Regions from separate parts of the Micromonospora sp. DT178 genome, predicted to be linked through region 1. Evidence: riboswitches for the same ligand, from Rfam matches in the RefSeq annotation. Region 1 holds a riboswitch; the other holds the start of a gene.
What was found. A riboswitch is a leader RNA that binds a small molecule or an ion and turns the genes downstream of it on or off. The one in region 1 is predicted to bind glycine.

Region 1 (3,402 bases):
CGCGGCGCCGAAGAGCCGCCTCGCCCGCTCGATCGCCAGGCGCTCGACGGTGTCGACGTGCTCGCAGCCGCCGTAGTACCGCCGGCCGGGGTAGCCCTCGGCGTACTTGTTGGTGAGGACCGAGCCCTGCGCCTCCAGGACCGCCCGGGGCGCGTGGTTCTCCGAGGCGATCATGCCGAGGGTCCGCCGCTGCCGGTGCAGCTCGGCGGCGACCGCCTCGGCGATCTCCGGGTCGACGTCGATCAGTTCACGGTCGAGGAGGGTCATGCCGCACCCGCCCCGTCGGCGTCGGCCAGGTAGGCGCGGTACTCGTCGGCGGTCATCAGCGCCGGCGCGTCGGTCAGCCGCACCCGCACCAGCCAGCCCGCCCCGTACGGGTCGGTGCCGATCAGGTCCGGGTCGGCGACGACCGCCTCGTTGGTGGCGACGATCTCGCCGCTCACCGGCATGTACAGCTCGGCCACCGACTTGGTGGACTCCACCTCGCCGCAGACCTCGCCCACGCTCAGGTGGGTGCCCGGCTCGGGCAGTTCGGCGTAGATGATGTCGCCGAGGGCGGCGGCGGCGAACGCGGTGATGCCCACGGCCGCCGGTTCGGCCGTGTCGTCGATCCACTCGTGGTTGCGGCTGTAGCGCAGACGCGCGGGTACGTCCATGGTCGTCACTCCTGGGGGATGGGTCGGTTAGCGTCAGCGCGGACGGCGGTAGAACGGCAGCGGGGTGGTGCGCACCGGCTCGGTGGTTCCTCGCACGACGACGCCCAGCCGGGACCGGGCCTCGATCGCGTCGGCGTGGACGTGGGCCATCGCGACGGGCCGGTCGAGCGCCGGTGACAGCGCACCGCTGGTGACCACGCCGACGGGCCGCGCCGGTACGCCGTCTGCCAGCGCGACCACCGGGTGGCCGGTCCTCGGCACGCGTCGCCCGGTTCCGGTCAATCCCACGAGGACGGTGGCGGCCCCGGCGTCCCGGCGCTCGGCCAACGCGGCCCGGCCGACGAAGTCGCCCGGCTTGGTGAAGGACACCACCCGTCCCAGGCCCGCCTCGAAGGGGGTGACGCCCTGGTGCAGCTCGCACCCGTACAGCGGCATCCCGGCCTCGATGCGCAGCGTGTCCCGGCAGGCCAGCCCGGCCGGCGTCAGCCCGTGCCCGGCGCCGGCGGCGAGCAGCGCGCGCCAGACGTCTTCCGCGTCTGCGGCCCGGAGGAAGAACTCGAACCCGTCCTCGCCGGTGTATCCGGTACGGGCGACGATCGCCGGCCGTCCACCGACGTCCACGGCGGTGGCGGTGTAGTAGCGCAGTCGGGTCGGCTCCGCGCCGACCACGGCCCGCACCGTGTCGGCGGCACGTGGGCCCTGCACGGCGATGATGGCCCGCTCGGCGGTGTGGTCGGCGACGGTCGCCGCGTGTCCGGCGCAGCGTAGGTGCAACGCGGCCAGCGCGGTGCGGGTGTTGACGGCGTTGGTCACCAGCAGGTACCGGTCGGCGGCGAGCCGGTAGGCGACCAGGTCGTCGAGCACGCCGCCGGTCTCGTCGCAGAGCATGGTGTAGCGGGCGCCGCCGACCGGCACCGCCGACAGGTGTCCGACCAGCGCGTGGTCCAGCGCCGCCGCGGCGTGCGGCCCGGACACCTCGAGCTGCCCCATGTGGCTGAGGTCGAAGAGGCCGGCACGTTCGCGTACCGCGCGGTGCTCGGCGGTCTCGCTGCCGTAGCGCAGCGGCATCGACCAGCCGGCGAAGCCGGTGAACCGGGCGCCGAGTTCGGCGTGCACAGTGTGCAGGGGTGGGTGGAGCAGGGTCGTCGGACTTTGATGCACGGAGGCCTCCCTCGTTCCGACGCGGTCGCGTCGTACGGTCGGTTGCCTCCCGCTCTGTCATCGACCTGAGAGCTTCACCGCCGGTTGGCGGCTTGCACCGTGGGTGAGACGACTGATCGTCTGCTTTCCAGAGTTCGCCTCACCCGAGCGGTAACGGGGCCTGAGAGTTTCTTGGGAGTTTGCTCCTTCGGCGCCCCGACGGACGGTCGGGATCTCTCCCGCGCGGGTTCGAACGGCGTCTATGTACTTGTGGATTGCCCGCAGACCGTAGGCGACCGCCCGAGCGGCTGTCAACGACAACGCACGGTAGTCGGATCGTCGCCTATATCGATCATCGGCGATCCTTTACACGATGTGTGATGTGTGCCATTGTACTGGCCACCTACGGCGCGGACCCCCACCTGATCGACGGGAATCGACGCCGCCGCCACTCCACACCGCCACCACCTGCCGGCCACCGGGCCGGACCACGAACGCCAGGAGGCGACCCGTGAGAACCACGAGAACACGAAACCGACGCGGCTGGCCCGCCGTCCCGCTCGCGCTGGCGCTGGCGCTCGCGCTGACCCCGACGGCCTCCTCCGGCACCGCGCACGCGGCGCCACCGCCCAGGCCGACCGGCGCCGCCCCGAGCGACGCCGGCCTCGGCTCCGGCGCCGGTGACGCCCACGTCCGGCGGGCGCCGCTGCCGCTGAGCGAGCGGGCCCCGCTCCCCTCGTCCCGTGCGGAGCTGCGCCGCGACTACGACCGGCCCGACGACGGGGGGCGGCGCAACGCCCCGTCGACGCGCGGGGCGGCCGCCGCGCCCTGCGCGGTCGGCGACTTCACGAGCCGGACCGGCAGCGCCCTGGTGCAGCAGATCAGGGCGTCCACCACCGACTGCGTGAACACCCTGTTCAGCCTCTCCGGAAGCGACGCCTCCCAGGCCTTCCGCGAGGCGCAGATGACCAGCGTGGCGTACGGGCTGCGGGACAACGCCGCCGCCTACGACGGCACCAACGGCACGGGTACCGCCCAGCTCGTGCTGTACCTGCGGGCCGGGTACTACGTGCAGTGGAACCACCCCGCCACCGTGGGCTCGTACGGCCCCGGCCTGCGCACCGCCATCCGCGCCGGGCTGGACACGTTCTTCGCCAACGGCCGCTCCGGCGACGTCAACGACGTCAACGGCGAGGTGCTGGCCGAGGCGGTCACCCTCATCGACAGCGCGGAGGAGAACGCCCGCTACCTGTACGTGGTGAAGCGGCTGCTGACCGGCTACAACAGCTCGTACGACTCGTCGCGGTGGATGCTCAACGCCGTCAACAACGTCCACACCGTGCTGTTCCGGGGCCACCAGGTGCCCGAGTTCGTCAGCGCCGTCAGCGCCGATCCGAGCGTGCTGGACACGCTGTACGCCTTCGCCACCGGCAAACGGGCCCTGCTCGGCACCGACCGGGGCTACCTGGTCTCCAACGCCGGCCGCGAACTGGGCCGCTTCCTCCAGCACACCGCCCTGCGGTCGAAGGTGCGGCCGCTGGCCCGGGGCCTGCTCGACCTGAGCGCGATGACCGGCTCCACCGCCACCCTCTGGGTCGGCGTCGCG
Region 2 (3,402 bases), on a different contig from region 1:
GCGTCGTAGCCGGTCACCTCCGCCAGCCACCCCTCCAACTGGGAGATCATCTCCCGGTAGCCGGCGGTCTGCGCGTCCGGCGCCAACGGGTGGATGTGGGCGAACTCCGGCCAACTCACCGGCTCCATCTCGGTGGTGGCGTTGAGCTTCATCGTGCACGACCCGAGCGGGATCATGCCCCGGTCCAGGGCGTAGTCGAAGTCCGACAGCCGCCGCAGGTAGCGCAGCATCGCCGTCTCCGAGTGGTGACTGCGGAACACCGCGTGGGTGAGGAAGTCCGACGTACGCGCCAGCGCCGCCGGCAACGCGCCCCCCACCGGCGCGTCCGCCACGGCCACCGCCCGCCCGGCGACGGTGGCCCCGAACGCGTCGCACACCTTCCGCAGGTGCGCGACGGTGGTCGTCTCGTCGCAGGACACCCCCACGTGGTCGGCGTCGACCAGCCGCAGGTTCACGCCCCGGGCGGCGGCGTCGGCGACGACCGCCTCGGCGCCGCCGGGCACCCGCACCAGGACGGTGTCGAAGAACGCCTCGTGCACCACCTCGACGCCGTCCACGCCCCGCAGCGCCGCCGCCAGCCGGGCCGCCATGTCGTGGGTACGGCGGGCGATCCCCCGCAGCCCGTCCGGACCGTGGTAGACGGCGTACATGCCGGCCATCACCGCCAGCAGCACCTGCGCGGTGCAGATGTTGCTGGTCGCCTTCTCCCGCCGGATGTGCTGCTCCCGGGTCTGCAACGCCAACCGGTACGCCGGGTTGCCGTCCGCGTCGCGCGACACCCCCACCAGCCGGCCGGGAAGCATCCGCTCCAGCCCCGCCCGTACCGCCAGGTAGCCGGCGTGCGGCCCACCGAAGCCCATCGGTACGCCGAAACGCTGGGTGGTGCCGGCGGCGATGTCGGCGCCGATCTCCCCCGGCGCACGCAGCAGCGTCAGGGCCAGCAGGTCCGCCGCCACGGTGACCAACGCCCCGACGGCGTGCGCCGCCTCGACCAAACCCGCCTGGTCACGCACCGCCCCGGACGCCCCCGGGTACTGCAGGTGCAGCCCGAAGAACTCCGCCGGCAACTCGTCGCGCTCGGTGTCGACGATCCGCACGTCGATGCCGAGGGGCTCGGCCCGGCTGGCGATGACCGCGATGGTCTGCGGCAGGGTGTCGGCGTCGACCACGTACACCGGGCTCCTGCTCTTCGACGCGCGGCGCGCGAGGGTCATCGCCTCGGCCGCGGCGGTGCTCTCGTCGAGCATCGACGCGTTCGCGGTGGCCAGCCCGGTCAGGTCGGTGACCATGGTCTGGAAGTTCAGCAGCGCCTCCAGCCGCCCCTGGCTGATCTCCGGCTGGTACGGCGTGTACGCGGTGTACCAGGCCGGGTCCTCCAGCACGTTGCGGCGGATCACCGCCGGGGTGTGCGTGCCGTGGTAGCCCAGACCGATCATCGACACCACGACCGTGTTGCGGGCCGCCAGGGCCCTCAGCTCGGCGAGGGCGTCGTGCTCGCTGGCCGGCTCCGGCAGGTCCAGGGTGCCGTGCCAGCGGATCACCTCGGGAATCGCCGCGTCCATCAGCTCTTCGACCGAGCCGTAACCGACGGCCTCCAACATCCGGCGCTCGTCGTCCGGATCAGGGCCGATGTGGCGGGCGGCGAACTGCTCTACGGTCATGGGCGGCACTCCCGGGGGCGAGGTCGACAGGTCGGCCTCCCCCTCTGTCGCGCCCCGCGAGGCGCTCCACAGTGCCTGCCCACGAGGTCCTTTTGCCTGAGAGGTTCCGGGGAGGATTTGCCCCTTCGGCGCCGCCCGAGGTGCTGCTGGGCGGTCTCTCCCACGTGGGTGCTGCCGGCATGGTCAACGCTACCAGCGCCGGATCACCCACCGGAGGTCGTACCCCCGCCGGGCGCGGGCGACGGTGGACCACCCACCAGCCCCCGTGACCCCGCCGGGACCGCTACCGGCCGACGCCCGTCAACCCCGTCGGCACCGTCGGCACCGCGGCGGCGGCGGCCGTCCGGTCGGCCAGCGCCGGCAGCAGCCGCCCCAGCGGCGCGTCGACGGTCAACGCCGCATACCCGTCGCCCCGCGTCGGCCCCTGGTTGACGATCACCACCGGAACGCCCAGCTTCGCCGCGCGCACCACGAACCGGCGACCCGACATCACCGTCAACGACGAGCCCAGCACCAGCAGCAGCCGCGCCCGCGCCACCAGCGCGAAACAGCGGGCCACCCGGGCCGCCGGCACCGTCTCCCCGAAGAACACCACGTCCGGCTTCAGCATGCCGCCACGGCAGAACGTGCAGTCGACCGTACGGAAGCCGGCCACCTCGTCGTCGGCGAGATCCACGTCACCGTCCGGATTGACCGCCGCGACCCGCGCGTCGAAGTCCGGGTTCGCCTCCCGCAGCCGCCGGTCCAACTCCTCCCGCGAGGTCTGGTTGCCGCAGCCCAGGCACACCACCTCGTCGAGGCGGCCGTGCAGCTCCACCACCTGCGAGCTGCCCGCGGCGGTGTGCAGCCCGTCCACGTTCTGCGTGATGATCCCCTCGATGAGCCCGCCACGTTGCAGCCGCGCCACCGCCCGGTGCCCCTCGTTCGGGGCCGCCCGCGCGATCGTGCGCCACCCCAGGTGGCTGCGCGCCCAGTAGCGCCGCCGCGCCTGCGCGTCGCGCGTGAACGCCTGGTACGTCATCGGGGTGTGCCGCCGCGCCGCGCCACTGGGCCCCCGGTAGTCCGGGATGCCCGACTCGGTGGACAGCCCCGCCCCGCTCAACACCACGACACCACCGCCGGCCACCAGGCCGGCCAGCGCGTCGACCGTCTCCGTCACCCGTCCATGCTGCCTCAGGCAACCACCCTCCCGCGAACACCCGGGCACCGACGTCGCCCCCGACACCGGCCCGGCCCCCGTCGACCGGCCACGCCGTGGTCCGACGGCGGCTAGGTTGGCGGTATGCGCGTCGTCATCGCCGGAGGACACGGCAAGATCGCCCAGCTGACCCACCGCGAACTCGCCGGACGCGGCGACACCGCCGTCGGCCTGATCCGCAACCCAGACCACGCCGCCGCGCTGCGTGCCGCCGGCGCCCAGCCCGTCGTGGCCGACCTCGAACACGTCGGCGTCGACGAACTCGCCGCGCACCTGCGGGGCGCCGACGCCGTCCTCTTCGCCGCCGGCGCCGGCCCCGGCAGCGGCGCCGAACGCAAGGACACCGTCGACCGGGCCGGCGCCGCCCTGCTCGCCGACGCCGCGCAACGCGCCGACGTGCGCCGCTACCTGCTGATCTCCTCGGTGGGCGTGGAAGGCGCACCACCCGCCGGCACCGACGAGGTGTTCGCGGCGTACCTGCGGGCCAAGAAGGCCGCCGAGGACGACCTGACCGGCCGCGACCTCGACTGGACGATCCTGCGA

Region 2: linked by a shared signal. The riboswitch ahead of gcvP (aminomethyl-transferring glycine dehydrogenase) and the one ahead of gcvT (glycine cleavage system aminomethyltransferase GcvT) in region 1 are both predicted to bind glycine.

What each region holds. Positions count from the first base shown of each region.
Region 1 covers NZ_JBNCKV010000021.1:2,424-5,825, forward strand. The annotation lists gene glyA (serine hydroxymethyltransferase) at 1-267, opposite strand, end outside; gene gcvH (glycine cleavage system protein GcvH) at 264-656, opposite strand; gene gcvT (glycine cleavage system aminomethyltransferase GcvT) at 690-1,817, opposite strand; glycine riboswitch at 1,870-1,950, opposite strand; glycine riboswitch at 1,956-2,048, opposite strand; gene ACLQ22_RS28280 (collagenase) at 2,308-3,402, shown strand, end outside.
Region 2 covers NZ_JBNCKV010000011.1:28,041-31,442, reverse strand. The annotation lists gene gcvP (aminomethyl-transferring glycine dehydrogenase) at 1-1,661, opposite strand, end outside; glycine riboswitch at 1,736-1,834, opposite strand; gene ACLQ22_RS20985 (NAD-dependent protein deacetylase) at 1,945-2,820, opposite strand; gene ACLQ22_RS20980 (NAD(P)H-binding protein) at 2,944-3,402, shown strand, end outside.